Regions from separate parts of the Paeniglutamicibacter sp. NPDC012692 genome, predicted to be linked through region 1. Evidence: riboswitches for the same ligand, from Rfam matches in the RefSeq annotation. Region 1 holds a riboswitch; the other holds the start of a gene.
The links. A riboswitch is a leader RNA that binds a small molecule or an ion and turns the genes downstream of it on or off. The one in region 1 is predicted to bind S-adenosylmethionine.
Positions count from the first base shown of each region.

Region 2: another riboswitch for S-adenosylmethionine. It lies ahead of ACFY5D_RS20635 (hypothetical protein); the one in region 1 lies ahead of ACFY5D_RS13050 (OsmC family protein).

Region 1 covers NZ_JBIBDE010000003.1:210,886-215,120, reverse strand. The annotation lists gene ACFY5D_RS13060 (zinc ribbon domain-containing protein) at 332-616, shown strand; gene fmdA (formamidase) at 667-1,923, shown strand; SAM riboswitch class I at 2,117-2,207, shown strand; gene ACFY5D_RS13050 (OsmC family protein) at 2,212-2,799, shown strand; gene ACFY5D_RS13045 (sodium:solute symporter) at 2,796-4,235, shown strand, end outside.
Region 2 covers NZ_JBIBDE010000008.1:112,168-138,239, forward strand. The annotation lists gene ACFY5D_RS20600 (APC family permease) at 1-547, opposite strand, end outside; gene ACFY5D_RS20605 (agmatine/peptidylarginine deiminase) at 544-1,578, opposite strand; gene ACFY5D_RS20610 (TetR/AcrR family transcriptional regulator C-terminal domain-containing protein) at 1,791-2,411, shown strand; gene ACFY5D_RS20615 (SNF2-related protein) at 2,408-5,737, opposite strand; gene ACFY5D_RS20620 (LOG family protein) at 5,969-7,174, shown strand; gene ACFY5D_RS20625 (ROK family protein) at 7,171-8,166, shown strand; gene ACFY5D_RS20630 (VIT1/CCC1 transporter family protein) at 8,243-9,346, opposite strand; gene ACFY5D_RS20635 (hypothetical protein) at 9,573-9,845, opposite strand; SAM riboswitch class IV at 9,866-9,975, opposite strand; gene ACFY5D_RS20640 (DinB family protein) at 9,988-10,566, opposite strand; gene ACFY5D_RS20645 (sodium:solute symporter) at 10,693-12,216, opposite strand; gene ACFY5D_RS20650 (cupin domain-containing protein) at 12,375-12,950, shown strand; gene ACFY5D_RS20655 (amino acid transporter) at 12,993-14,804, opposite strand; gene ACFY5D_RS20660 (hypothetical protein) at 15,134-15,559, shown strand; gene ACFY5D_RS20665 (hypothetical protein) at 15,618-16,076, shown strand; gene ACFY5D_RS20670 (transcriptional regulator) at 16,060-16,356, shown strand; gene speB (agmatinase) at 16,499-17,488, shown strand; gene ACFY5D_RS20680 (thiamine pyrophosphate-binding protein) at 17,485-19,167, shown strand; gene ACFY5D_RS20685 (formate/nitrite transporter family protein) at 19,314-20,147, opposite strand; gene ACFY5D_RS20690 (PDR/VanB family oxidoreductase) at 20,656-21,609, opposite strand; gene ACFY5D_RS20695 (MFS transporter) at 21,849-23,102, opposite strand; gene ACFY5D_RS20700 (flavin-containing monooxygenase) at 23,870-25,792, shown strand; gene ACFY5D_RS20705 (cyclase family protein) at 25,789-26,072, shown strand, end outside.

The DNA.
Region 1 (4,235 bases):
AGCGCCGAAAGGACATCCGGTCGGTCTTGTTGGTTACTCCACGTTGCTGCAGCTCTCGTCGCACCCGACCTCCATGTCGCCGCGGAATGCACCGGCCAACCGGTCGCAATCACGAGTTACCTTTCCGGGGCCGCGCGGTCGCGGCTCCCGCGGCCCTTCGGCTTCGCGCATCCTCTTTATCCTGCTCGACGAGATCCCAGGCCTGCCCGCATTGCACCCTCCGTTGCGATCCATGCGCTTCCGGCGCGCGCCCCGGCCGTCCACGACGGATCCACATCCAGCGCAGCATCCCGAAATGTCCGGTGTTCAACCCCGATCGAGAGGACTCCTCATGCCGCTGTACGACTTCCGATGCCCCGAAGGAACGGTCTTTGAATCCGCCTTTCCCATGGCAACGGTGCCCGACTCCACGGCCTGCCCCGAGTGCCGGCAACAGGCCCGGCGCCAGATGAGTTCGCCCCGCCTTTCAATCGCCAGCACCGCCGAATTCAAGCTCATTGATTCGACGAAACGCAGCGCGCACGAACCGGAAGTGGTCACGGGCCGCACCGGGGCGGCGAAACAGGCAACCCGCTACACCCACAACCCGTTGCACCAAAAGCTTCCGCGCCCCTGACCGGACGCGGGATCCCCGCCCAAGTACGACATCGTTTAAGGAGAAGCACCATGCCAGAAGTGATATTTCCGCTCGATTCGACCAAGAAGTTCGAGGATCAGGAGAAGCTCGGCCACAACCGTTGGCACCCGGAAATTCCGCCGGTCGCCACGGTCAAGGCCGGCGACGTCTTCCGCGTCGATTGCCGCGAGTGGTTTGACGGAGCCATCAAGAACGACGACTCCGCACAGGACATCCTCGATGCACCGCTGCTGACCGTCCACAAGCTTTCCGGCCCGTTCGCGGTGGAGGGTGCCAAGCCGGGCGACCTCCTGGTCGTCGACATCCTTGATGTGGGACCCATTCCGCAGGAGGACAGCGGGCCGCTGGCCGGCCAGGGTTGGGGCTACACCGGCATCTTCTCCAGGAACAACGGCGGCGGCTTCCTGACCGACCAGTTCCCCGACGCCTACAAGGCAATTTGGGACTTCACGGGCCAGGTCGCCACGTCCCGGCACGTGCCGGAAGTGTCCTTCGAGGGCCTCATCCACCCGGGCCTGATGGGCACCGCCCCGTCGGCGGCGCTGTTGGCCAAGTGGAACAAGCGGGAGGGCGATCTCATTGCCACCGACCCCCACCGCGTCCCGCCGCTGGCGCTTCCGCCGGAGGGCGAGCACGCCGTGCTGGGCGGGGTTCCGGCCAGCGAGTGGGGCCGGGTCGGTGCCGAGGCGGCCCGCACCGCACCGCCTCGCGAAAACGGCGGAAACCAGGACATCAAGAACCTTTCCAAGGGTTCGCGGATCTTCTATCCGGTCTTCGTCGACGGAGCGAACCTGTCACTGGGCGACCTGCACTTCTCGCAGGGCGACGGCGAAATCACGTTCTGCGGAGCGATCGAAATGGGCGGCTTCATCGACCTGCGGGTGGACATCATCCGTGGCGGCATGGACACGTACGGGGTTTCGGAGAATGCCATCTTCATGCCGGGCCGCGTCGATCCGCAGTTCAGTGAATGGATCGCGTTCTCGGGCACCTCGGTCACCCTCGACGGCGAACAGCGCTACCTGGACTCGCACCTGTCCTACCAGCGCGCATGCCTCCACGCGATCGACTACCTCACCAAGTTCGGCTACTCCCGCGAGCAGGCCTACCTGCTCCTGGGCGCGGCCCCGATCGAGGGCCGGCTCTCGGGCGTCGTGGACATCCCGAACTCCTGCTCAACCGTCTACCTGCCCACCGCAATGTTCAACTTCGACGTCAGGCCGTCGGCGAGCGGGCCGCACCAGATCAACCCGGGAATGGGGGCCCCCAGGGCCGAAAACGGGTAGCTGGTTCAGCCCGTTCCTACGATGCGAAAGGGCGCCCGCACTTCCCCGCGGGCGCCCTTCCGCATTGCGCAACAAACGGCGAATTGATGCAGATTATTCGACAAGGCCTCCCACTAGGCAGGTTACTTCGAACATTCCGTCACGTTACGCCCGGTTTGGCCATGTGTCGTCCGATCGTCTTTCATTGACTTAGTAACCATCCCGAGCGGCCGAGAGATCTGGCTCTATGACGCCGCAGCAACCACCTCCTTGAGGCCCGGTGCTACCGCCAGGACCGATGGAGAGATCATGACGTCAATCCCTGCTGTCCCGACCGCGCCCGAAAACAACGGGACGCACGACAAACGAATCCGCGCCAAGGGATCTTGGCAAGGAAAGATGCGCACCGCCGTCGACATCCGCGACTTCTCGTTCGACATCGATGAGCCGGTCCGCATCGGCGGCACCGACACCGCACCCACTCCCATGGAATTCGTTGCCGGCGCGGTCAACGGCTGCGTGAGCGTGGTCGTCGAGCAGGTCGCCAAGGAACTGGGCATCGAATTCACCGCCCTGGAGACCTACTCGATCGCCACCCAGGACACCCGCGGCTTCGCGGGCACCGCCGACGTTTCCCCGTTCTTCCACTCCTACCGGCTGGAAATCCACGTCGAAACGGCGCTGGACGATTCGGACAAGCAGCAGGAGTGGACAACCCAGGTCCACCGACGCTGCCCCGCCATCAACCTGGTGCAGGCTGCCGGGGTAGAACTCGATATCCACTGGGTATTTTCCACCCACGTCGCCCCCGACGATGCCGAAGATTCCTGCAACATCGCGCTGGGATACACTCCGCGAAAAACCACCATTGACTCCCTGAAAGGTGTATCCGCATGAGCGCCGCCGGAACCTGGACCGTAGGCTTGGCCTTGTCCTACACGATCTTGCTGATCGTCGGAGGACGCCTGTCGCAACGCCGCAGCTCGCTGGGCAAGACCGGCGGATTCTTCGTCGGCGGCCGCACGTTCAGCCCGTGGACCGTTGCCTTCTGCATCACCGGGCTGTTTTCCGGTTCCTCCTACATCGCCATCATGGAGCTGAGCTACCGCACCGGCATCTCGGCGCTTTGGTACGGCGTGGCGGAGACCGTGCAGATCCTGCTCATCGCCCTGCTGCTGGTCAAGCCGCTGCGCGAGAAGCTGGTCGTGACGGTCACCGGCATCATCGGCGACAGGTTCGGGCGGCTCGCCAAGGGCATCGCCGGCGTCATCACGGCATTCACCTTCCCGATGTGGTCGGTGGCCACGACGATCGCCTTCGCCTCGGCGCTCACCGCATTCACCGGGTTGAGCCTGCACCTGGCTGTCATCGTCACGGCGTTGCTGCTGCTCGTCTTCCTCTGGAGCGGCGGCATGCGATCGGTTGCCTTCAACCAGACCATGAATTGCATCGTTTTCGTCGGCATGCTGGCGGTGGGCGCCTACGCGGTGCTGGCCAAGCCGGGGCTCTCCGGACTGCAGAACTTCGCCGAAACGAACCCGCAGATGTTCGACCCGGGAAATGCCGGGATCTCGCTCATCGTCGCCTGGTTCGGCACCTTCATCGTCAACGTCCCGCTGGCACAGGCCGCATTCCAGATGACCATGTCCTGCCGCACCCCCGCGGACGGGCAAAAGGGCCTCTACACGGCTGCTGCCTTCGGCATTCCGTTCATCATCATCGGCGCCCTGATCGGCACCTCGGCCGCGGTTGTCATCCCGTCGCAGAAGCTGGCCCTGGTCGCCATCCCGCACTACATCGAGCAGGTCCTGCCGGCCCCGCTGGTCGGCGTCTTCTTCCTGGGCGTCTGGGCATGCGCCATGGGCTGGGCCGGCCCGTGCCAGTTCTCCGGCTCCACGTCCCTGGGCCGCGATGTCGGCAGCGCCATCAACCCCAAGGCGACCGAGGCGCAACTGGTCCGATACACCCAGTGGTCGCTGGTGGCGTTGACCGCGCTGATGATCATCTTCAGCATCCTGCGCACCGAGCAGTCCGCCTGGTGGAACATCCTCGCCTGGACGCTGCGCAACGGCGCCACCCTGGCTCCGGTCCTGGCCGTATTCTTCTGGCCGCTGGCAACCCGCACCGCCGTGTACTCCTCGATGGTCGCCGGCTTCAGCGCGGGCATTGTGTGGAACCAGCTGGCAGGCTGGTCCGCCACGGCGTTCTTCCTCGGCACCCACCCGGTATGGGTAGGCATGCTGGCGAACGTGACCACCCTGGTCCTGGTCACCCTGGCTACCTCCCGCTGGCGCATGAGCACCGACCCGGTGCGGCTGCGCCGGGCCGTCAAG
Region 2 (26,072 bases), on a different contig from region 1:
GCGTGGTGGTCAGCCCGCGGCAGGCGATGAAGACCGCCGCGCCGACGAAGGCCAGGCAGGTGAGGATGTTGATCGCGTTGTTGCCGGCCAGGTCGGCCAGGGCGGGGTTGCCCGTGGCCTGGGCCAGGAACAGGTAGAAGAAATCCACCGCCACGCCTGCGAGGTTGGAGAGCACGATGATGTTGGCCGCCAGCAGGCCCCAGCCGCCCAGCCAGCCCAGGGCCGGGCCAAAGGCCTGGCTCACCCAGGTGAAGGTGGTGCCGGAGTCGGGGGTGTCCGCGTTCAGTTCCCGGTAGGCCAGGGCGACCAGGAACATCGGGATGAAGCCGATGATGAAGATGGCCGGCAGCTGGGTGCCGATGGCCTGGACCGTGGGGCCCAGCGAGGAGGTCAGCACGTAGGCCGGGGCGATGGTGGAGATGCCGATCATGACCGCGGCGAAGAGCCCCAGCTGGCCGGACGCCAGTCCCTTGCCGCGGACCGGGCCCGTGGCCGACGAGGGCGCCTGGGTGTTTGCGGACGCTTGTTTCAGCGTGGACTGGCTCATGACTCGTCGTCCTTTGCGGCTGGTTCCTGCTGGGTGATGCAGTGGATTCCGCCGCCGCGGGCGAAGAGTTCGCGGGCGTCGACGCCGACGACCTTGCGTCCCGGGTAGGCGTCGGCCAGCACGGCCAGCGCCTTTTCGTCGTTGGGGTCGTTGAACGTGCAGGCGACGACGCCGCCGTTGACGACCAGGTGGTTGATGTAGCTGTAGTCGACGAAGCCTTCCTCGTCGCGCAGCGTGGCCGGGGCGGGTACCTCGATGACGTTGAACGGGCGTCCGGCGGCGTCGGTGGCCCCGTTGAAGGAGGCGATGATTTCGCGGCTGACGGCGTGGTCGGGGTGTTCCGGGTTGTGCTGGGTGTGGACGAGGACGTTTCCGGGGGAGGGGATGGTTGCAACGATGTCGACGTGGCCGCGGGTGCCGAATTCTTCGGAGTCGCGGCTTAGGCCGCGGGGCAGCCAGTGGACCTTGGTGGCCCCGAGGGTGCGGGCGAACTCGGCCTCGACCTCTTCCTTGGTGATCCCGGGGTTGCGTCCGGCGTCCAGCTGGACGGTTTCGGTGGCCAGCACCGTGCCCTCGCCGTCGACGTGGATGCCGCCTCCCTCGTTGACCAGTGCCGAGGCGATGCGCTGGACGCCGGCCCATTCGGCGACCTGCGCGCCAATCTTCGAGTCCTTGTCCCAGGCCGCCCAGTCCTGGGCGCCCCAGCCGTTGAAGACCCAGTCGACGGCGGCAAGTTCCCCGGCGTCGTTGGTGACGAAGGTCGGGCCGATGTCGCGCATCCACGCGTCGTTGAGTTCCGCGGTGCGGATTTCGATGCTCCCGTCGAGGTAGTCCGCCGCGATCGCGGTGTCGGCGGGATCCACGACCATGACCACGGGAGCGAACTCGGCCACTGCGTGGGCAACGTTGGCCCAGGTGGAGCGGGCCGCGTGGGCCTCTGCGTCGGTCTCGCCGAGGGTGTAGCCCTCGTGGGGGAATGCCATCCAGACGCGCTTCTGCGCCGAGGTTTCTGCGGGCATGGTCCAGCTCATGGTGTTGCTCCTGCGGATGTGTGCTGCCTGAACGGGAGTGTCTTGGCCGTGCCGCGTCCCGCCCGGATGCACCGGGGCGGGAGCCTCCTGTCACAGTAAATGAATGTCGTTCGTTTTAGTATGGTGCCTTGCGTCACGTTGCGCAAGGGCTAAAACGAACTTCATTCGTTAGACTCGGGTCAAGCGCACAACAACCCAGGGAGTCTTCTTCGATGGCACGACCCAGCAGCCCGAAACTTTCGGCACCGGCCATTGCCGCGGCGGCACTAGAGATCGTGGACGCCCACGGGGAATTCACGATTCCGCGCCTGGCCAAGGTCATGGGCGTGAGCCCGTCGTCGCTCTACAACCACGTCTCGTCGAAGGACGACATCATCGAGATGATGCGCGGACAGGCCATGGGGGAAATCGAGTTGCCCGATCCGGACGCGGACTGGGTGCAGACCCTGCGGCAGATCGCCAAGGGCTACATGCGTTCCTATGCCAAGCACCCGCGGCTCATCCCGCTGCTCACGTCGCACACGGTCCGCGACGAGCTGACGCTGAGGGTCTACGACCTGCTCGCCGAGGCATTTGCCCGCGGCGGATTCAGCGCAAGCGACTCGCTGGCCGCGATCACGGTGCTGGATTCCTTTGTGCTCGGTTCGGCACTGGACGCCGCGGCGCCGTCCCAGGTGTGGGAATCTAACGAGGATTCGTCGGAGGCCTGGCGCGCCGCGCTCGAGGCGGGCCTGGCGGTCAGCGACAGGGCGCAGAGGACATTCGAGTACGGCCTGGAGATCCTGCTGGCGGGATTCTCGCTCCAGGCCGCCTCGAATGTTCAGGTTGCCTAGCGCAGCAATTCGCGGATGTCGTCCGCGTTGAGCACCTTGCCGAACCCTGCGCCCTCGTCCATGACCGAGGAAATCAGCTGGCGCTTGGAATCCTGCAGCGCCACCACCTTTTCCTCGATGGTGTTCTTGGCGACCATCCGGTAAACCATCACGTTGCGCGTCTGCCCGATGCGGTGGGCGCGGTCGACGGCCTGCGACTCCGCGGCGGGGTTCCACCACGGGTCCAGCAGGAAGCAGTAGTCGGCCTCGGTCAGGTTCAGCCCGAAGCCGCCGGCCTTCAGCGAGATCAGGAACACCGGCGCGGCGCCGGACTTGAACGAGTCGATGACCTCGGCGCGCTTGCGCGTGGAGCCGTCAAGGTAGGCGTACGGCGTGCCGGCCTCCTCCAGCCGGTCCGCGGCCTTCTTCAGGAAGGACGTGAACTGGGAGAAGATCAGCGCGCGGTGGCCCTCCGCGACGACATCCTCGAGCTGCTCGAAGAGCATGTCGAGCTTCGCGCTGGAGATGTTCGCGTACTCGTCGTCGACCAGGGAGGCGTCCAACGAGAGCATGCGCAACAGCGTCAGCGACTGGAAGATCGTAAAGCGGTTCTTGTCCATGTCGTCGACCAGGCGCAGCACCTTCTGGCGCTCGCGCTGCAGGTGCGTGTCGTAGATCTTGCGGTGCGCCGGGGAGAGCTCCACGTGCAGCACCTGCTCCTGCTTCGGCGGCAGGTCCGTGACAACCGCGTCCTTGGTGCGGCGCAGCATGAACGGGCGGATCCGCCGGCGCAACCGAGACAGCGGTTCGTCGAGGCCCTGGCGTTCGATCGGGCGCTGGTAGTTTTCCGCGAAGCGCACGGCGGAGGGGAACAGCCCCGGGGAAACGATGGCGAAGATCGACCACAGTTCCATCAGGTTGTTTTCCATCGGGGTGCCGGTGATGGCCAGCTTGAAGCGTGCGGGCATGTCCCGGGCCACGTGGTGGGCCTTGGTTGCCTTGTTCTTCACGAACTGGGCCTCGTCGAGGATCAGCCCCGCCCACGAGATGTCCGCATACGCGTCTGCGTCGAGGCGCAGCAACGTGTAGGACGTCACGACGATGTCGTAGTCCTTGGCGAGCTGGGCCAGCGACGCGGTGGCGCGGGTCTCGGTGTCGGTGATCGCCGCGACCTTCAGGCTCGGCGCAAAGCGTGCCGCCTCGTCCTTCCAGTTGGAGACCACGGAGGTCGGTGCGACCACCAGGAACGGCGCACGACGGGTGGCGTCCTGGGGCAGGTCAGGGTGGTCCTGCGGCTTCGCCCAGATCTGGTGGGCGTGCAGGATCAGCGCCAGCGTCTGCAGCGTCTTGCCCAGGCCCATGTCATCGGCCAGCACGCCGCCCAGGCCGTTGCGCCACAGCGTGCTCAGCCAGCCGAAGCCCTCCAACTGGTAGGGGCGCAGCGTGGCGTTGAGCGTGTCAGGCAATTGCGCCGGGGCGGCATCCTTGAGGTTCAGCAGCGCGCCGAGCGAACTCGCCCACGCATCGGGCCCCTCGATGTGGGTCGCCAGGGCGTCGAGCTCCTCCCAGAGCGACAGCTGGTACTGCGTGATGGACAGGTCCCCGTCCTTGTCCTTCATGTCGCGCAGGGCCCCGGCCTCCGCGACGAGGGCGCGCAGCTTTTCGAAGAGCGGGTTGTCCAGCGAGAAGTAGCTGCGGTCCGGCATCAACAGCTTGGTCTGGCCGTTCGAGAGGGCGCGCAATACGTCGGCAAAGGGGATCTGGCGGTCCCCGATCGAGATCAGCAGGCCCAGGTCGAACCAGTCGCGACGGTCCGATTCGACGGTGGTGATGGTCAGCTCGGGGGCCTCGGTCAGCTCGTGGAAGACGGGGCGGACGCCCTTTTCCTCGATGACCAGCCCGTCGAGGTTCTCCAGCTCCGGCAGCGTGCGGCGGACGAAGTCGATGACGTCAAGACCCTGCAGGTGCTTGGGGCCAAGGACCGCCGATTCCAGGGCGGGGAAGTCGTTGAGGATGTCCAGGGCCGCGGACTCCAGGGCGCTTTCCACCACGGTGTCGCGGTCCTCGGCCTCGACGACCAGGCCGTTGTAGTCGAAGACCCAGTCCAGTTCCACGTTGTCGCGCGAGCCGTAGCGGATCTTGCTGACAAGCTTCGGGGGCAGCACGGCGGGCAGCTCGACGCTGGCATCCGGGCTGGTGACGCGCAGCTTGCGGGCCAGTCGAGGGTACACACGGGAGAAGAACTCTTCCGATTCCTTTTCCGGCACCGTGACGGGTTCCGGGTGGTGCAACATGACGAGTTCGCTGGCCGAGAGCCCGCCGGGGACCCGTCCCAGGAAGATCTGGTTGTGGTCGTCGCTGGCGGCGTACACGCCGTGGTTGCCGATGGCGCCGGCGGCCGAGTCGGCGTCAAGGTCGATGCGCACGTCCCCGATCAGCAGGCTGGGGGCCAGCTCGATGCCCTCCGGGGTGGTGGTGGCACCGAGGGAGGCGTGGGCCGGTTCCAGGAGCGTGATCCGGGTGTTGGTCTTGGTGCCGATCAGTGCCACGCCGAGCTTCTTCGCCTCGGCCAGCAGCGGCCAGAGCAGCGAGGAAGAGAACTCGTCAAGGTATAGCCAGTCGTTGTCCTCGCCGAAGTAGAGTTGCCCGTTGGCGCGGTAGAGCGGCACGAACTGGCAGAACCACCGGTGCTGCTCGGCATCCAGGTTTAGCCCGTAGGTCTTGAAGCTGATGGTGTTCCAGCGCAGGTTTCCGCGGACCCAGCGCTCCGCGCCGGTGCGGACCATGGGGCGCACGCCCAGCCGCCACCTGCGGCTTGCGACCTTCTGCTGCCCGACGCCCGAGCCCGGGGCCCACTGCTGGTGGGCGCTGAGCGTGGTGTCCTGCAGCTCGAATTGCAACCCCATGTGGGCCAGGGGGTTCTTGGCACTTGCCGAGGACACGCTCTTGGGTGCGGCGGCGGGCGTGAGCAATTGCTGAAGCGATTGCTGCCAGGCCGGAACGCTGACGGTGGCGCTGCGGAACACCACGTCCTTGGCGCGCAGGTGCAGGGTGTTGGAGTAGATCAGCAGTGCCGCGACGTGCTTGCACTTGGGCGCATCGCCGCAGGGGCACTCGCCCTCGTCGATGAGCCAGGCTTCCTTTTTGAAGACCAGGGTGATCCCCACCGAATAGGTGGGGTTCTCATCCTCGCTGACCCGTCCGGCGAGCATCGCTGAGTCGGGGTCCCAGGAGATATCGCTCATTGAGGCGTCCGTGGCAAGTACCTTGCCGCGAGTAAAGGCGGCACCACCAACGACGCGCAGGATTTCACGCGCATCGACCATGGGGAAAGCTGAATCGGTCATCCTCCTATCGTTTCACGTTCCGGGGCCCGAGGACTAACCGGTGGCAGTGTGGTGTGCATTAATCGCGGCGCCATTTAACACCGGGCCGCCCTTCCGATGCGGGGAAGGTCCACGTTTCCGCGGAAACCGGCAACTTCAACCGGGGATTGGCTCAGGGCGCGTCGGGGACTTTGCACGTCAATTCCGCCTAGAATCGCCATTCGGGACAAAGAAAGAAACTAGGTTGGTTCCATGAACAGCACACCCGCCTTGACACCGCTGCCGAGAGTGATCGAGATTGCCTCGCTGCGTGACTTTGACAGGCATGCCACGTCGGCGCTGGCCATCGAGGGAGGACGCCTTGCCGCCTCCATGCACGGGTGGCACGTCCAATCCGTCGATCTGCGCGGACGCAGCGCGGTGCTGGAGAAATTGCGCCCGTCCGGTTCCGTGTTCATGGGGTGCGACATGGAGGGGAAAATCGAGCGGCGCCTGCGCGGCGGCGGGGCGCTGGTCTTCCCCGAAATCCCCGGGCTGCCGTTCGACCCCTATCGCGGGGAGCTCTACAGCTGGAATGAGCTGTACTCGGGAATCGCCGAGGGGTCCTACGAATCGGTGCCGGACGCCAGGATCTACGCCTGGAGTTCCCACCGGCTGGGCGCCGGTGCCCATGACGCGCTGAACGCGGCCCTGGCCAGCACCCTGCACGACCACGCGATCGGGAACAGGCTCGATTCCCAAGTCCGGGAGGGGGACCTCTCCTACGCGCCGCTGGTGGGCGTGATGGGCGGGCACGCGCAACAGCGCGGCGGGGAGGAATTCAGGATGGCCGCCAGGCTGGGGCACGCGCTCTCCGGGGCGGGGTTCATCGTTGCCACGGGCGGGGGACCCGGGGCCATGGAGGCCGCAAACCTGGGGGCATACCTTTCGGCCTTGCCGCTGTCCACGCTGGACGAGGCGCTGGGGATGCTGGCCGTCGCGCCGAGCTTCGGCACCTCGATCACGGGATGGGCCCGTGCCGCGGAAAGGGTGCGCAACAGGTGGCCGTCGGGAACGCCGAACCTGGGCATCCCCACCTGGTTCTACGGGCACGAGCCGCCGAACATGTTCGCCACCCACATCGCCAAGTACTTTGCCAATGCCACCCGCGAGGCGGTGCTGCTGGAGAAGTGCTCCGGCGGCATCGTCTTCCTTCCCGGTGCCGCCGGTACGGTGCAGGAAATCTTCCAGGACGCCTGCGAGAACTACTACGGCGCCGCCGAAAGCATCAGCCCCATGGTGCTGGTGGGGGTGGATCACTGGACGCAGACGCTGCCCGCCTACCCGCTGCTGCTGGAACTGGCGCGCGGCCGGCACATGGGCAGGCTGATCCACCTGGTCGACGACCCGGCCGAGGCGGCCAGCATCCTGGTGGGCCTCAACGATGGCGGCATTTCCGGGGTGCGCGGACTGGCATGAGCGCCTACGCGATCGGCATCGACATCGGAGGCACGAAGATCGCCGCGGGGCTGGTGGACCCGAACGGCACGGTCCTGGTCAGGGGCCGGCGCCCCACCCCGGGATTCGAGCCCGCCGCGGTCCTCGCCGCGGTATGCGACCTGGTCGGGGAGCTTGGCCCCGGCGGCGCAGGCGCCGTGGTGGGCGTCGGTGCCGCCGGGTGGATGGACCCCACCGGCAGCACCGTGGTCTTCTCCCCGCACTTGTCTTGGCGCGACGAACCCCTGCGCCGGAACCTCGAACAGGCGCTGGGCCGGGACGTGCTGCTGAGCAACGACGCGGATGCGGCGGGCTGGGCCGAGTACCGATTCGGCGCGGCGCGCGGCGAGGACAATATGGTGTGCCTGACGCTCGGCACGGGGATCGGCGGTTCGCTGGTGCTGGACGGGAAGCTCCGGCGCGGGCGCTTCGGCATGGCCGGGGAGTTCGGGCACCAGGTCCTGGTGCCCGGCGGGCACCGCTGCGCCTGCGGCAACCGGGGCTGCTGGGAACAGTACGCCTCCGGCAACGCCCTGGCCCGCGAGGGCCGCAGCCTGCTGGCGGTGCACGGGCCGGTGGCAGACGGGTTGCGCGAGGCCGCGGGAAACGACCCGCATGCGGTCACCGGGGAGCTGGTGAATTCCCTGGCCGAGGCCGGGGACGAGGCGTGCATCGAGCTGGTGGTCGAGGCCGGGCAGTGGCTGGGGCTGGGCCTCGCCAACCTGGCTGCGGTGCTGGACCCGGGCACCATGGTGATCGGCGGGGGATTGGGCTCCGCCTCACCGCTGCTGCTGGAGACGGCCGAACGGACCTACCGCAGCTCGCTCAGCGGCCGCGGCCACAGGCCCTTTGCCCGGGTTCTCGGCGCGGCCCTGGGCCCGGACGCGGGGCTGGTGGGCGCGGCCGACCTGGCCCGGAACGCATTGGGCCAGCGGCGCGTGCGAGCCGGGGAGCAACCAAACAGCCGGACGTGAAAATGGCCGGCGGGTCCGTGGGAAACGGAGCCGCCGGCCACCTCGCGTGCGGCGCCGAAGGTTGGTGCGCCCGGGGTCAGACGACGCTGCCGCCGAAGAGCAGGCCCAGCGCGTAGGTGACTCCGGCCGCGCCCAGGCCGATGGCCAGCTGGCGCAGGCCGCGCTTGGTCGGGGAGGCCCCGGAAAGCAGCCCGACGACTCCGCCGGTGGCAAGCAGCGCGATGCCGACCAGCACTGCGGAGAGCATGATGGCGGGGGTGCCGCTCATGCCGAAGATGAAGGGCAGGATCGGGATGACGGCGCCGGAGGCGAAGAAGCAGAAGGACGACGACGCCGCTCCGACGGCCGAACCGATCTCCTCGTGTTCGATCTCCTGTTCTTCCACCTCGCGCTCGGGCCACAGGGACAGCGTGGGGTTGCAGTCGCAGGAGTACAGGCCCATGCGTTCGGCCGCGCGGTGCGCTGCGTCCTCGTCGCTCATGCCGCGGGCCTTGTAGACCAGCACCAGCTCGTTGGCGTCGAGGTCCAGGTCCGGGGCCGCGGACAGGGTGATCTGCGTGGGCTTGGAGGCGGAGAGCAGTTCGCGCTGGGAACGCACGGAGACGAATTCGCCGGCGGCCATCGACAGCGCGCCGGCCAGCAGGCCGGCTATGCCGGAGAAGAGCACGAAGGAGCTGGCGACGCCGGTGGCGCCGATGCCCATGACCAGGGCGAGGTTCGAGACCAAGCCGTCGTTGGCCCCGAACACCGCGGCACGGAAGTTGCCCGAAAGCCGGTTGCGCCCGCGTGTTGCCAGTCCGCGCACGACCTCCTCGTGGACCAGCTCGTCGGCGGCCATCTGGCGGGTGGCGTCGGTGTCGGCGGCGTAAGGGGAGTCGCCCTCGGCTCGCTGGGCCAGTGCCAGCACGAACACGGAACCGAAGTGGCGGGCCAGGAAACGCAGCATCGTGCGGCGCAGCGAGGGGCGGGCGGCCTTAGCTGCGTGCTCGCCCAGCAGGTTGCGCCAGTGTTCCTCGTGGCGGGTTTCGGCGTCGGCCAGGCCCAGCAGGATGGCGCGTTCCTCGCCGGTGCGCTTGTTGGCCAGCTCGCGGTAGACGGCGCCCTCGGCGATTTCATCGGCCAGGTAGTGGCGCCAGCGTTTGATTTGGGCGGGAGTGGGGGTTGGCGCTTGTGGCGTCATGTCTCGTCCTCGTTTGGTGTTCATGGCGGGTGAGGCCATGCGATGGGGAGGAACAAGCAATGTTTTTGGGTGCGTTGAACCTCGGACCACCATGGTGGGCCGAAGGTCTCGTTCGCCCGGGAAATCCTGTCGTGGATTCCCGGGTGGATTGCCGGGCCGCACCTTTGCGGCCAGTATGTCGACGCACCGCCGCCACCACGAATGGTGGATTCGGAACTACTCCCCTTCAGCGAACAACTTTAGCCTTCGGCCGCGCTTCAGAGAATTCGACGAGGCTAAAAATGTGCGTCCGGCCTGCGGTGTTCCCGGTGACCGGGGTGCGGATCAGCAGGCTTGACGAAGCGGGGTCCCAACGCGGCGTCGCAACCGAGTCCGCCAGGGCGCGGGCGACGGCGGGCGCGTCGTTGACATGGAAGCTGCGCCAGGAACCGTGCAGGTTCAATTCGACGACGGCGCGGTGGAGGTCAAAGAGGGGCAAAACGGGGACGGTGTGTTCCATGGCGGCAGCGGCCGGCCTTTCACTAGCTCTTGCCGCCGCCTTGTGGCGCCGGCCGCTTCTTCATCCGAACCACCCATGAACCTGGGGTTGGTGCGCGGCCAGTCGGAGCTTGGCGCCGCATCTCGTGAAGCTGGTCACCACACTATCGCGACTCGGCCCCCAGCTGAATTTTTTGGTACAAATCGGTCCACGCCGCTGCGTCATAATCGGGCAAATTGGGGGAAATGCGACGATCCCCGGCGCTGCCGTCAATGAGTTCGCGCACGATGTCGATGTGCCCGGCATGGCGGGCGGTTTCCACGTTCATGTGGATGAGCAGCCGACCGATGGTGGTGTTCCGTTTCTCCGGCGCCCACCACGGGACCGTCGCCGGGGCATCGAGCGGCAACGCCGCGATGTTCCGGTTGGCCGAGTCGATGGCGCTGCGGTAGTAATCGAGGATGTCCGCGCTGGGGATCTCCGCCGGAACCCACATGTCGTAGTCGGGGTCGTCGCTCTCATTCAACGCGATGAATCGCGGGTGCTCGACGGTCTGCCCCAGGCATTCCACGAAATACCCGAGCTCCACGCCGGCCAGATGCTGGATGAGGCCCAGGATGTTGGTTCCGCTGGGCACCAGGGGCCGTGTCAGGTCGTAGTCGCCCAGACCCTCGGCCTTCCACAGCACCGCCTCGCGGGAAGCATTGAGGTACGTGAGCAGGTGGTTCTTCAGATCGTCCATGGGCTACAGCCTAGGAGCGGGTATGCCCCGCTGGCTAGGGTGCATGCCCAGAGACGACGAAGGGCCCCGCCGGGCAATCATCCTGGGATGAGTGTCCGGCGGGACCCTTGAGTGTGCCCGGGTGGGCTACTTGGCGATCGACTCGACTTCGATGCCCTCGACGTCGCCTTCGCCGGCGACGCGGGAGTTCCAGCCGTCGATGACGGCGCGTTCCGTGGGCTTGGTGACGAGGGAGACGAGCACGTAGACCACGGCCGAGGCGATCAGGCCGTAGTAGATCGGCTCGTTGGCGTAGATTCCGTCAAAGCGTTCCTTCGCCTGGATTTCCAGGACGATCATGGTGCCCAGCGTGACGACGGTTCCGGCCGCCATCGACGCGGCCGCGCCGATGCCGTTGCCGCGCTTCCACATCAGGCCGCCGATGATTGCCACCAGCAGGCCGCCGACGAGGATGTCGTAGGCGATGGTCAGGGCCGCGACCACGTCGGAGACCATGATGGCCAGAAGGATGGCGACGATGCCCAGGATCAATACCCAGATGCGGTTGGCGCGCACGTCGTGCTCGGGGTTCTCGTTCGAGTTGACCCGGATTTCCTTGCCGAACCAGCCGGCGACAAACGGGGTGACGTCGGTGCGCGCGACGGTTGCCGCAGCGATCAGTGCGCCGGATGCGGTGGACATCATGGCGGCAACTGCCGCTGCGAGGACCAAGCCGCCGACTGCAATCGGCAGAAGCTGGGTTGCAACCTCGGCATAGACGACGTCCTTGCCAAGGTTGGCGACGTCGATGTCCGGCAGCGCAACGCGGGCGGCCAGGCCGATGATGGCGCCTGCAGCGCCGTAGAGCACGCAGTAGATGCCGGCGGTGGTGCCGCCCCAGCGGGCGACCTTCGGGGTCTTCGCGGTGAAGACGCGCTGCCAGATGTCCTGGCCGATCAGCAGGCCCAGGGTGTAGACCACGAAGTAGGTGATGATGGTCTGGACGCCGATGCCGTCCCAGGTGAAGAACTCGGCGCCGACGCGTTCACGAATGCCGCCCATGCCGCCCGCGGCGTTCAAGGCAAACGGGAGCATCAGGAAGAAGATGCCGACCGTCTTGATGACAAACTGCACCTGGTCGGCCAGGGTGATCGACCACATGCCGCCAATGGTCGAGTAGATGACCACGATGATGCCGCCGATGGCGATGGCCATCCACTTTTCCCAGCCGAAGAGCACGACGAAGATGGTCGCGTAGGCGCTGGTGGAAGTTGCGCAGAGCATCAGTGTGTAGGCGAGCATCACGATGCCCGAGGTGTTGGTCGCCGACTTGCTGCCGTAGCGAAGGGTCAGCATCTGGGAGACGGTGAAGACCTTCAGGCGCTGCAGCGTCGGCGCGAACACCAGCGAGAGGAGGATGACGCCGACGCCGATGGCGACCACGAGCCACATGCCGGAGATGCCGAACTTGTAGCCGAGGCCCACGCCTCCGACGGTGGATGCCCCGCCCAGGACGACCGCCGCCATGGTTCCGGTGTAGAGGAAGGGGCCGAGGCGTCGGCCAGCGACCAGGTAATCGCTGCTGTTCTTGGTGCGGGACTTGCCCCACCAGCCAAAGGCGAGCATTGCCGCCAGATAGACGGCCACGATGGTGCCATTGATGAATTCCATGGGAGTGAACCTTTGGGGGAGAACGATACAGGCAACAAGATTGGTGCCTGTAAGTAAACTTTTGTTGTCTCCTAGGCTAATGTGAGCTGACTTACACGTCAATTGCCCTAAGCTATATAAACCCGACCTATTTCTGAGCACCTTGGAGTATCGAGCCCATGAAAGCCTTGCCCGTTGAGCCCAGCAATGCGGCATTGGCCATTGGTTCGCGCATTCGAAGCGTCCGCCAGGCACAGCGGCTGACCATCGACCAGGTCGCCGAATCCACGGGGCTGACCAAGGGTTTCCTCTCCCGCGTGGAGCGCGACCTGACCAGCCCCTCGGTTGCGTCGCTGGTCACCCTGTGCCAGGTCCTGTCCATTGATGTGGGCGATCTTTTTACCCAGCCCGACACCCACGTGGTGAGGCTGTCCGAGGCGCCGCGCATTTCGCTGGGCGGCGAGGGCATCGTCGAGCAGCTTGTCACCGCACGCTCCGAGCGGCGCCTGCAAATGATCCGGGCGGTCATCGAACCGCGGGGTGAGGGCGAGAAGGAGCTCTACTCGGTCGACTGCGAGGTCGAGGTACTGAACGTCATTTCAGGGAAATTCATCCTGATCTTTGCGAACGAGCGGTTCGAGCTGGACGCGGGGGACACCGTGACGTTCCCCGGCCGCGAACCTCACAGTTGGATCAACCCCACCGACGACCAGGCCGTGGTGACCTGGACGCTGGTGCCCGCGGCCTCGCGGTAACTCCCTTCGAACTGCCCCGAGGGAGTTGCCCGCAGTGTGGCCCTAGCCCACGTGCACCCAGGGGCGCTTGGCAATGGAAGGCTCCGCTTCGCGCAGGACTTCGCGGGTCAGCGGCGCAATTTCGCCCTGACCGAGGAAGATGAAGCGCATCAGATTGCGCACCGGATCGCCCTCCGTCCAACGGAAGTAGATGTGTGGCATGATTCCGGTCTGGTCCCTAATGGCGATGCACGTCGCGGCGATGGCCGTCGGGACCGAAGGGGCCGAGGCCTGGAGGATCTTGTAACCATGCCGGGTGACGCCCTGCACCATAAGGTCCTGGGAGAATTCGGAAAAATCGGAGACCTTGATCTCGATGAAGATCACCGGCGCGCCTTCCGGCAGGTGGCTTGCCATTTGCGCGTGGGTCAACTTGTGTCGGTAGCGCGCGGCCGACAGCCGTGCCGGCTCATGGGCAATGATGCGCACCATGTCGTCCTCGGCTGCAGCCTTCACGATCGCCAGTGCGTCCTCGTCCAAGGTGACAGAGGTGGCGCGCAACTCGGTGGAGCGCCGGAAGCGCGAGAAGAAGGACACGGCGACGATACCAAGAATGAAGAGTGCGGCAATGCGGATGCCGTCGGGGCGTTCGACCACGTTGGCGCCCGTGGTGTAGAGGAAGATGACGGAAGTGATGCCGAAGCCTATGGTGCGCCAGCGTTGTCCCTTGCGCTTGGCGGAAATGGTGACGGCGACGGCCGCCGAAGCCATGAGGACCAACACGCCGGTGGCGTAGGCGGCGCCCTGTGCATCGACGCTGGCTTCAAACACCAGGGTGATGACCACGGCAACACCGATAAGCACCAGCACCAAGGGGCGAATGGCGCGAGCCCATTCCGGTGCCATGCCGAAACGCGGCAGGTATCGCGGGATGAGGTTGAGCATGCCCGCGAGGGCCGAGGCGCCGGCGAACCACAGGATCAGGATCGTCGAGATGTCGTAGATGCTGCCGAAACCGTCGCCCAGCATGCCGTGGGCCAGGAACGACAAGGCGCGGCCGTTGGCTGCGCCGCCCGGCTGGAACTCTGGTGCCGGGATCAGCATGGTGGTCACGATCGATGAGCAAACCAGGAAGACGCTCATCGTGAGTGCCGCGGTCAGCAGCAGTTTCTTGGCGCCGTCAATGCGGCCCGAGGGTTTCTTCTCAGTGTCTCCGGGGTTGGAGCGGATCTGCGGCATGACGGCCACGCCAGTTTCGAACCCCGAAAGGCCTAGGGCCAGCTTCGGGAAGACCAGGAGCGCAATGGCGATCATCATCCACGGATTGCTGTGTTCCGCGGTGAGGTTGAGCCACCAGTGGTCAACCGGGGCGGGGTTTTGGATCAGCGAGACGAATGCCGTGGCGATCACGACGACGTTCAGGGCCAGATAAACCGCAACAAGCACCACGGCCAACCAGATGACCTCGTGGAACCCGCGCAGGAAGAGGCCTCCCAGCAAAAGGATCAAGATCAGCGTGATCGCCACTTGCTGCCCGTGGAACCATTCCGGGGTGAGGGGGTTTTCGATGATGTGTGCCGTGGCATCGGCCGACGAAAGGGTGATGGTGATCATGAAGTCCGTCGCGGCGAACCCCAGCAATACCAGTACGAACAGCTTGCCCTTCCAATGCGGGAGCAGGCGCTCGAGCATGGATATGGAGCCTTGGCCGTGTGGGGATTCCTGTGCCACCCTGCGGTATACGGGAAGCGCGGCGCAGAGGGTCACTGCCACCAGCATCAAGGTGGCAAGAGGTGCAAGGGCTCCCGCAGCAAGGGCGGCAATGGCCGGCTGGTAGCCAAGGGTCGAGAAGTAGTCCAAACCCGAAAGGCACATGACCTGCCACCAGCGATGACCGGTTGGCTTCGCCTCGACGGGCTGACCTTCCTCGTGTCCGACTTCAGGATCCTTGAGCCACCGAGATATTCCGGCGGTTCGAGCCCTAATAGGGGTGGTCCTCACTAAGTCGGACGAACTCACGTATTTATTCACGAGTGAGAACGCTACTCCTGATCGAATCAAATTGATCTAGTGATCCCGGAACAATTTGGGTGATTTGCATGACACTGTCCACTTTGACATTCCCTGCCGGAAAAGCAACCATTTTTGTAGCGGAGTACCGGAGAATTCAATCTCTTGACCGCCACCCGTGAAGGACAATGCTTGTGAGTTCCCTGCCCGAAGACCCCGCGCCGGCCATTTTCGTGCCCAAAAGGCTCTGGGCGCCGTGGTGGTTGGCCCTGGTGTTGGGTGTTGTCAGTGGCACCGCGTTGACATTCCTGCGCGCCCACAAGTCCTTTGTCATCCCCGGCGCCGTTGCGCTCGCCGGGTTGATCCTGATAGTCGGAATCGCCACCATTGTCCGGAAGCAGCGGCACGAAGAAGCCCTGGATCCGCCGGTGTCAGCCGCATATGTGGCTTGGATGGCGGTTCTCGTTTTCCTTGCCGGACCGGTGCAGGTGTTCTTCCTTCCGTCGAATCCGCAAGAGATCATTCTGAAGGCGCTTGTCTTGTCGGTGGGCCTTTCGGTCGCCGTCTACGGAGCCGATCGCTCACTCTTTGCGAAGTTTGCCAAACCCTCGGCGGGTTGATTGTTGACTTTCCGTTGCGGAAAGGCGAGGCTTTCCATAACGGAAAGCGAGGTTGTGCATGCCTGATGCCAAGCCTGCAGGTTTTGGTCCCGATGATGCCTTGGCTGAAGTCGAGAAAGCCGCCGGCCGCATGGTTGGGGCTGCTGAAATGCCCAAGAGTTTCCTGCTCGCAATGGTTGCTCTCGTTGCCACCATCTTTGCGCTGTTCCATGTGGTCCCGATGCCGGTGTCGCTGGGCCTATTGTTGCTGGGGATTCCATTGGTTATCTGGTACTACCTGTTGGTGCGAGTGCGGCCCAAGCCGCGCACAATGCTCAAGCATTCCGGGCCCTATGTCGGTTATGCGCTCCTTCTCTCCCTGATTTTTCAGGCCACCCGCTTTTGGGAGGCCCTCTTGTGGTGGGAAGTTGCGGCCAAATGGGTGGTGACATTTGCGCTCGCCTGGTTCCTTTTGACGCGATTGCTTGATGCGGAAGCGAAAAGCCGCCTTAAGGACGCAAGTGAACACCCCTACTAGCTCCGGCCGCTTTGACGAGTTGATTCATGCTCCGCTCCGGCTGCGTATCTGCGCGAGCCTCGCGCCGGTTCAGTGGGCGGAGTTTTCGCAGCTTCGCGAGGTGCTGGATGTTGCCGATTCGGTCCTCAGCAAGCATCTCAAGCAGCTCGCCGACGCCGGCTACGTCTCAATCGACAAGTTTGCCAAGCTGGGCCGCAGCCATACGCGGGTTTCGCTGACCCGCGACGGTCGCATTGCCTATGTCGGGCATGTAGCGGCCCTGAGGGAAATGCTCGGCTAGGAAGGCACATTTCCTCGTACGCCCCGCAACCCTTGACTGTAAGCCGCGCCACAAATAGCATGTAAGGCAACTGTTGTTTCATATTGGACAACTTATGGTCGTTGGCGTACCCGTCGAGGTCGCGATGTCGTGGAGGAAAATCATGCAAGAAATCCGCATTGAAGAAAACGGAAACGTAGGACCCATCGATGCCTCGAGGATCCCGCGATTCGCCGGACTTGGCACGTATGCGCGCCTGCCCCGCATCGACCAGGTTCCGAATGCGGACATCAAGGTCATCGGCGTTCCCTTCGACGCCGGCGTCTCCTACCGCCCGGGGGCCCGTTTCGGGTCCACGCATATCCGCGAATCCTCGCGCCTGCTGCGCCCGTACAACCCGGCCCTGAATGTTTCCCCCTTCGCATTGAGCCAGGTTGTCGACGCCGGGGACATGGCGGTGAACCCGTTCAACATCAACGAGGCCATCGAAACGATCCAGCAAAACGCGCTGGACCTTACCGCCGACGGATCCTCGCTGGTGACGCTGGGTGGCGACCACACCATCGCACTTCCTCTGTTGCGCGCCGCTTCCGAGCGCGCCGGCGCACCGGTGGCCATGCTCCACTTCGACGCCCACCTTGACACCTGGGACACCTACTTCGGCGCCGAATACACGCACGGCACCCCCTTCCGCCGCGCCGTCGAAGAAGGCATCCTCGATACCGAAGCCATCTCCCACGTGGGAACCCGCGGCCCGCTCTACGGCAAGAAGGACCTTGAGGACGACAAGCGCTTCGGCTTCGGCATCGTCACCAGCTCCGATGTTTACTACCAAGGCGTGCGCGAAATCGTGGACAAGCTCCGCGACCGCATCGGCAACCGTCCCCTCTACATCTCGGTGGACATCGACGTTCTTGACCCGGCGCACGCGCCGGGCACCGGCACCCCCGAGGCCGGCGGCATCACCAGCCGCGAGCTGCTCGAGATCATCCGCGGCCTGCGCGGCATGAACATCGTGGGCGCGGACATCGTCGAGGTCGCACCGGCCTACGACCACGCAGAAATGACGGGCGTCGCGGCCTCCCACGTCGCCTACGACCTGATCTCGCTGATCTCCGACAAGCGCGCAAACGACAAGAAGGACAGCGAATGACCTCGGAGATTTCCGGCAACCTGGCCCAGCGCAACGGTGGCGACCTTGTCATCGAGACGCTCGAGGCACTGGGTGCCAAGACCGTCTTCGGCATCCCGGGGCAGCACGCCCTGGGACTCTTCGATGCGTTGTCCCGGTCGGACCTGCACTTCGTTTCCTCCCGCGTGGAAAACAACTCGGCCTTCGCGGCCGACGGCTACTCGCGGGCAACCGGCGAGGTGGGCGTGCTCTTCCTGTCCACGGGTCCCGGCGCGCTGACCTCGCTGGCCGGCCTGCAGGAGGCCTACGCAACGGGCGTTCCGATCGTCGTGGTGGCAAGCCAGATTCCGCTGGACGGTCTCGGCGCCCGCCGCAAGGGCATGCTGCACCAGCTCGATGACCAGAAGGCCTCGGCCGCAAACGTCACCAAGTCCCAGCGCACCGTGCACCACGCCTCCGGGATCCCCTCTGCCATCCAGGACGCCTGGGCCGATGCCATCACCGTGCCGCAGGGCCCGGTCTGGGTCGAGGTGCCCCAGGACGTGCTGCTCGCGCCGGTGCTGGTTCCGCCCGTCGTCGACGCACTGGCCGAAGCCTACGAACACCCGCCGCGCGTGGAACTGGTCAACGAGGCCGTGCGCTGGCTTTCCGATGCCCGGCGCCCGGTCATCGTGGCGGGCGGCGGCGTCCGCCGAGCCCGCGCCGAGGCCGAACTGCTGGCCGTCGCCGAGCTCCTGGGCGCCCCGGTCATTTGTTCCCCCGGCGGCAACGGCGCCTTCCCCTGGACCCACGAGCTTTCGCTGCAGTCTTGGGTCGAGGACCGTCACGCCACGGAGGTCCTCGAGGACGCCGACGTGCTCATCGTCGTCGGCTCCGCGCTTGGCGAAGTGACGAGCAACTACTTCACCCTTGAACCGCGCGGGCACCTGATCCAGATCGACGCCGAACCGCGCGTGCTCGAATCCAACCGCCCGGCCCTCGGTATCAGGGCCGACGCCAAGGTCGCGTTGGCGTACCTTCGCGATGCCCTGGTCAAGGTCGAGGGCGGCGTGAAGGCCGACTGGCACGGAAGCACCCCGCAGCAGGTGGTCGCCGAAACGCTGGCAAAGGTCACCGAACGCCTCGACTCGCAGGACCTGGCCAAGGAGCGCAAGTTCATGGCCGACATCCGCGCGGCGGTTCCGGCCGGGATGCAGACGTTCTGGGACATGACAATCTCCGCCTACTGGGGCTGGAGCTGCTGGGATTCCAAGGACGGCCAGTTCCACTCGGCGCAGGGCGCCGGCGGGCTCGGCTACGGGTACCCCTCGGCCATCGGCGGTGCGCTCGGCCTGCAGGTCGCGGGCGCCTCGGCGGCCGACGCGCGGGTGCTCGCGGTGTCCGGCGACGGATCCTCGATGTACTCGATCGCCGAGCTGGCCACGGCCAAGCAGCACAACGCGCCGGTGACCTGGCTGATCGTCGACGACGGCGGCTACGGCATCCTGCGCGAATACATGGTCGGCGCGTTCGGCAAGGCAACAGCCACCGAACTGGCCCGCCCCGACTTCGTGGCGCTGGCCGAATCCTTCGGCGTCCCGGCCCGACTGGTGGACCACACCGACATCCGCGAGGCGCTCGAGGAATCCTTCGCCGCCGAGGGCCCCAACGTGGTGGTAGTGCAGACGCTGCTTAAGATGTTCGCGCCCACGCACCTGTAGACGGGCAATTTCCGTTCGATTGTGTGGGGATAGGGGCCCGGTTCATGTAACCGCGGCCCCTATCCGCGTCTGCGGGCGTTTTGTCCGGTGCCCACCCATGAGGTCTATTGAGTTGACTTAGCATTTGGGGCGGCCGCATGGCACGTTCACCTGGCGGCGTCCGGATCTTCCGGTGCATTTTCACGGCGCTCACGAATCAGTTCCTTGTTGCGCACCAACCGCAGCGCCGTGACCAGAAGCAGGCCGCCGACCATGTTGAACAGCACCGTATAGCCGAACCAGCCCAGCCAATCCATGTAGTCGATCTGGACCCCGGCGTGGATGGCCCCGAAGATGAGCAGCGAATCGAGGACGGAATGGAACAGCTGCAGCCCGACGAGAATAAACCCGTCGGCCACCGCCACTGCCATCTTCGCGACATCGGAGTCGGTGCCATGCTGCATGCGCGTCATCAGCGTGATGGTGCTGCCGGCCAGGACTGCCAGGCAGACCGACTGCCAGGTGAAGCCTGCCTCCACGAAGTACAGGGCAGCGTCCTCAAGTTCGGGTTTCCAATCCGGAAAGGCCTGCACCACGATCCACATGAAGATCCACCCGCCGACGAGGTTCATCACCAGGGTTGCGCCCCACAGCTTCAAGAGCTGGCTCACGCTGGCCTCCTTGGCGGCGACCGCGGTGATCGGCACCAGGAATCCCTCGGTGAACAACTCGCTTTTGGCCAGCAGCAGGGCAACCATGCCGATGCCGAACGCCAGCCCGGCCAGCAGGTGGTTTTGCGTTTGATGCATGACCGCGAGGTATGCCATCACGCCGACGCCGACCTCCAGCCCACCGAAGGTCCCGGTGATCAGCATGGTGGTCCAGGAGCGGGCCAGACGTTGGGCTCCCTCCTCGACGATGCGGTCGAAGGATTCCTCGATTTCCTCTTCCACAGGCGCGTCGTTGTCGCCTAGCTGTCGCCGACGTTCATCACCTGTCATCGCTTCCAACCTCCCGAAGGGTCAAGCTATCGAAGTTTCGTTTATGCCCTGGAGCACCGGACGGTCGTGTTCAAAGGATGGCACGACATCACGGCTCCGGCCATGCTTGTCCTCCGGACCACCCAAAGCGGACCAATCATTTGGCGCTCGTGGCGTCCGCCTGAATCATGCTTCTCCGGCACATGTGCGATCAGTTTCGGGGCACCGCCGGGAGTGACTCCCAGTGCACCGCAAGTGACTGCCACGCCGTGAATTCCCCAGCCCGACCCACGAACTTCGCCATCTGGGTACTGCCCTGGAAGAGGGGCAGCGGACCGCCCAACGCACCCAGCGATTCCAGCATCAGCGGGGTCACCGAGACCGTATTGGTGGAATAGCAGCCGAGACCACCGTTCCTTGTTGATATGGCGATGCCCCGGATCCGAATGGATCCGGGGCATCGTCCACCCGCGGCAGAACCGTTCATGCCCCGACGGGGTACCTGTCGGGGCGGTGCGCCTCGGTGTGCTCACAAGTCCAGTACGAGCTTTTTTCCTTTGCAGCGACTCACGCAGAGCATCATCACTTTGCCAGTGTCTTGATCGGCGGGAGTCAGGAATTCGTCTCGGTGATCGGGCTCGCCTTCGAGCACCCGCGTCTCACAGTCGCCGCAGTATCCCTCTTTGCACGAGAAGGGTTGTTTCGGAACAACCTTGAGAACTTCGTCCAGAACATTCACGCCGTCGGCGACGGTGAAGGTGACACCCGTTCGCCGCAACTCCACCTCGAACGAATCGCCGCTGGTGTCCACCGGTCCACTTGCCGAGAAGCGTTCGAAGTGCAGGCCGCCCAGGTGGCTGTGAGCGGAGAACGCCTTGGCGACTGCGTCGAGCATTACGCCGGGCCCACAGGCGTAGACCATGGTGCCCGCCGGTGCATCCGCCAGGATGGCAGGCAGGTTGGGGTACCCGCGCTCTGCTTCGATCCACAGGTCCACCTGGTCGCCGAGCGAGCTCAGCATTTCCCGATAAGCCATCGAGCTGGCGCGTCGGCCGCCGTACACAAGCGACCACTGCGCACCGGCGTTCCGGGCCTGCATGATCATCGGGATCATCGGCGTGATTCCGATCCCGCCGCCGATGAACAGGTACGAGTCCGCTTCCACAAGTTGGAAGTTGTTTCGAGGTAGTCCGATGCTCAGCTCGATACCGGCCTTCACCGCCTTGTGAAGTTCCTTTGATCCACCGCGGCCGTTCTCTTCGCGCAGAACCGCGATCGTGTACTTCGATCGATCGTCGCGGTCCCCGCAGAGCGAGTACTGGCGGGACAACCCCGAAGGAAGGGTCACCTCGATATGGGCTCCAGGCTCCCAATCCGGTAGAGGATGTCCTTCCGGATGTTCGAATGATACTTCGATGACGTCGTCGGCGGCAGCTGCCACATGTGTGACACGAAGGGTCAGACGTTCGAGGGTGGTGATCATGGGCTCATCTCTTTCGCTGCTTTAACAATCTGCTTCAGGTCGCTGAGAACCTCGAGCGATGTTGCTGGTGTTTTGATTTCGGAGCAGAAATTGCTCATCGATGATGGCTCCTTTGAGGACTGCGGCCAGGCACTCCACAACCAGGGCGATCATCTCGTTGACGGTCCGGGGTACGAGTCTGTAACTCACCGAATACCCCGTTTCGCCATGCGGAGCGACCCGCATGTTGAAGGTATTGATCAAGAGTTGCTGTACTCGTTCGCATCCGTCTGCTCAACGGTTTTGGTGCGTGCCAAGCGCTTGGAAAGGATGAACCAGCACGCGGTGGTGAGGAGGATCGGGCCGGCGAGCAGCAGCACGATGTTCTGTGCCGGCCAGGCGAACCCGAGAAGGACACCGGCAATCGCGGGTCCAACAATTGATCCGATTCGTCCGGCTGCGGCCGACCACCCGACACCCTTGGCGCGGATGGACATCTCGTAGATCGACACCGCGATGCCGGACTGTCCGACCGTGCACGCAGTGATTCCCACGCCGGCGATGCAGATCAGGATCATCAGAACGACCGTGTTCACCGGAAGCAGTGCGACGGCGGCCGTCGCGAGTGCGCCGATCACGGACATCACAACCAGAGATCGTGCCGCACCGAACTTCGCCGAGACCGCCATGAGGATGAAGCCGCCGCCCATTCCTCCGAGGCCGAAGAACGCCAGCCCCAGGCCCGCGGTGGACCGAGATATGCCGAAGTCTTCGAACAGCGTCGGAAGCCAGGACTTCAGGGTGTAGCTGACCACGAAAACGAGGAAAGTCGCAGTCCACAGCAGCAGCGTCGACACGCGAAGTTCTGGCCCAAGGATGGCGGCGGCGGTGGAGTCGTCGCTCGTGTTCTTTTTCCCGGTGGGTTCGGAAGAATTCGGGATGAAGTAGGCCAGAAGGACAGTAAGGCCGATCGGAAGTGCACCGGCAAGCCAGAGCACCCCGGCAGTGCCGAAGGCATTGATAAGAAGCCCGCCGGAGAAGCCTGCGATCGTTGTGCCGGTGATGAGGCCAGTGGTGATGAACACTGCGATTGACTGCCGCTTTTCCGCGGGGCCGTTCTGTGTGCCGATGACGATGGCGGTAGGCGCCACAATCCCCAATCCGATGCCAGTGATTGCACGGGTCACGCTGAGGAGGGTCATGGACTCAAGGGGAAGCGTCGCGGCACTCATCAAAGTGGCGATCCCGAATAGCGCGGTACCAAACACCAGGGTCCGTTTCAGTCCCAGGCGTTGCGACAGTGACCCGCACGTGAGGTATCCGATGACGACGCCGACGCTGGTCAGAACAAGGGGATAGGTGAACGCGGCGGCCTTCAAGCCCCATTCTTCTGCCAGGTGCGGAACAAGAAGCGCAAGGATGGCGGTGTCGTAACCGTCGATGAAAACCGCGAAAAACGCCAATCCCAGCACGGCTTTGCGGATTGTTGTGGGTGGCGTACTACTGAATTTCATGTTGTTGTCCATGTCCTGGGCTGCTCCCTAAGTGCGGTTGAACGTTCTGATGGATTGCGGATCCGGTATGTCAGGACCGCTAGTAGCCTCCGGGGCGAGCGGATCGTCGTGGCAGCCACGATCTCACCGGTTCCGGGGAGGCTCTGCCTGCAAGTCACGGCGTTAGTCGCCGCGACAGGGGCAGGAAAAATCTGCTAATCCGCGATGGCTCCGGCAGGCGCCAGTGCCCACCGCCCTCACGTCAAGATCGAGCTCGAAGGAGCGAACCAATATTGTTGTCAGGGTCACTCTTCCATAAAAATGTGATCTACATCTCGACTGCTTGTAGTATCGTATGACAATAGGTTCGATTGCAAGCATTTGCCGAAAGAAGTTGTGTAAACCGACTTGCCTCACCGGGTCGGAAGTGGCCGGGCCGAAGGCGGTTCGGCCTAATGGTGGGCGGTTTGCCTGAAGTTGCAACGCGTACATCGGGGCCCCGGGTTGATCGGCGGGCGGCGATGGGGGCGTGCTCCATTGAAGCCCTTGCGCCTCTACTGCCGAGGTGTCGGTCGGCACCCGTTTGTAGCCTTGATGGGCGACCGGCCCGCCTGGCGTGCGTGTCCAATGTGGCGACGCCCCTGGTTCGGAAGCTCCCGGCCGGCGCCCGCGGGCGACCGTTGACACAACCGTATTATCGTAATACGGTAATTTCGAAGTTGCGGGCTATTCGCCCCCTGCCCATGGCGGTTGATCCGTCGTTGACAACGTTGTTCTAAGGAGTTGATGTGAGCGTTCTTGATAGCGAACCACTGATGGAGTCCGAACTGGCCGAAATTATCGGTCACGGCGAGCTCGTCCCGCTGCTGGCGGCACTGGCCCATCTCACGGGCGACCGTCGCTACCTTGACCCGGAATCTCGACCCCGGTCCGTGACGGTCCTGGGCAGGGCCGTCGCAGGGGCGACCGACGACGCGGCACTGGAACTGGCGATCAGCGGGCTGAAGGCGATCTCAGGAACGGATCCGGACGCCGTGGGCTCGACCGTGGATCGCGAGCTCATCGAGTACCTCGTTGGTGCTCCGATCGACGACGGAACGGAGGACATGCTGCGCTACCAGTTGGGCATGCCCCATGACCAGGGTGCGCCGCGCTGGCAGGCCTCGACGTCATCCGAGGCGGGGCTCTCCGTCGCCATCATCGGCGCCGGCATGTCGGGAATCCTCATGGCCCGGCGCTTGGACCAGGCCGGCATCCCGTATACCGTCTTCGAACGCAATGCGGACATCGGTGGCGTCTGGTACGAGAACACCTATCCGGGCTGCCGTGTCGACACCACCAACTACATTTACAGCTACAGCTTCGCCACTCGAGACAACTGGACACACGACTTCTCGCTGCAGCAGGCTGTCCGCGACTACCTGGGTGAGGTGGCCGCGGAATACGGTGTCGACAGGAACGTTCGCTTCGGGACGGAACTCTTGGCTGCTACGTACAACGAGGCTTCTTGCACCTGGCAGCTGAAGCTCGACGGCCCGGACGGGCCGTACGAGGCCGAGTTTTCCGCAATGGTCTCCGCTGTCGGCCAGCTGAACCAGCCGAAGATTCCCGACGTCCCGGGGCTTGACTCCTTCGCCGGTCCGGCATTCCACACGGCGCGGTGGGAGCAGGACGTGGATCTCACGGGCAAGCGCGTCGCCGTCATCGGCACCGGAGCCAGTGCCTACCAGGTGATCCCCGCGATCGCCGATCGGGTGGAGAGCCTGACGATCTTCCAACGCAGCGCGCCGTGGATGGAGTGGACCCCGGCCTACACGGACGAGGTCAAGCCGGGCTTGCGCTGGCTCTTCGAGAACGTACCTACTTACTCCCAGTGGTACCGCGCGTACCAGTTCTGGATCACAGCCGACGCCCGACGCCCGTACTACAGCGTCGATCCCACCTGGGACCGGCCGGGATCGGTCTCCGCGGAGAACGAGGAACTGCGGCAGCACCTGGTCAGCGGGCTGGAACGGCAGTACCAGGACCGCCCGGACCTGCTCGAGCAGGTCATTCCGTCCTACGCCCCGTACTCGAAGCGATTGCTTCGCGACAACGGGCAGTGGGCGAAAACGCTGCATCGACCAAACGTCCGACTCGTCTCGGATCACATCGAGGCCATCGACGAACAAGGCGTCAGGACTTCCGCGGAGCACATCGACGTCGACGTCATCATCTTCGCAACCGGGTTCAGGGCTTCCGAGATCCTGGCACAGGTCGACGTCACGGGCACCAACGGCTTGAAATTGCGCGACGAGTGGGCCGGCGATCCGAAGGCCTACATGGGTGTAGCGGTGCCGGGGTTCCCCAACATGTTCTGCCTGTACGGGCCCAACACCAACGTCGTGGTGAGCAGCAGCCTCTTCTTCTTCTCGGAGAGTGCGGTCAACCTCGTGATATCCGCCCTCGAGCACCTCGACAAGACCGGCGCGGGAGCGGTTGAATGCACCCGGGAAACCCTGGACCGGTTCGTCGCCGAGATCGACGAGGCCAGCGAGCTCACCGCGTGGGGAGCCTCGAACGAGTCGACCTGGTACAAGAGTGCCTCCGGTCGGGTGTCGCAGAACTGGCCGCTGCGCGTGCTCGACTACTGGAGCGGGACCCGTGAGTTCCCGCTGGATAAGTTCCAGGTCCTGCGGCCGGCCGTCCGCGATCTGGAGGTCGCCCGATGAGCATGATGTCCCTGTCCCACTACTGGATCCCGGGCATGCAGGGCGTCCCTGTTCTTCCCACCGTGGAAACCGCGCAAGTGCTGGACATCGATCGCGGCGACGCGATCCGTGTCCAGAATGTCTCGGCGCCGTCGCACATGGGAACGCACATCGACGCACCGAGCCACACCTTCGCCGACGGGCGCACCATCGACGAATACCCGCTGGAGCGGTTCATCGGGTCCGCGGTGATCTCGTCTCCGACCTGCTCGTACGGCACCGCCATTACGGTCGACGACAT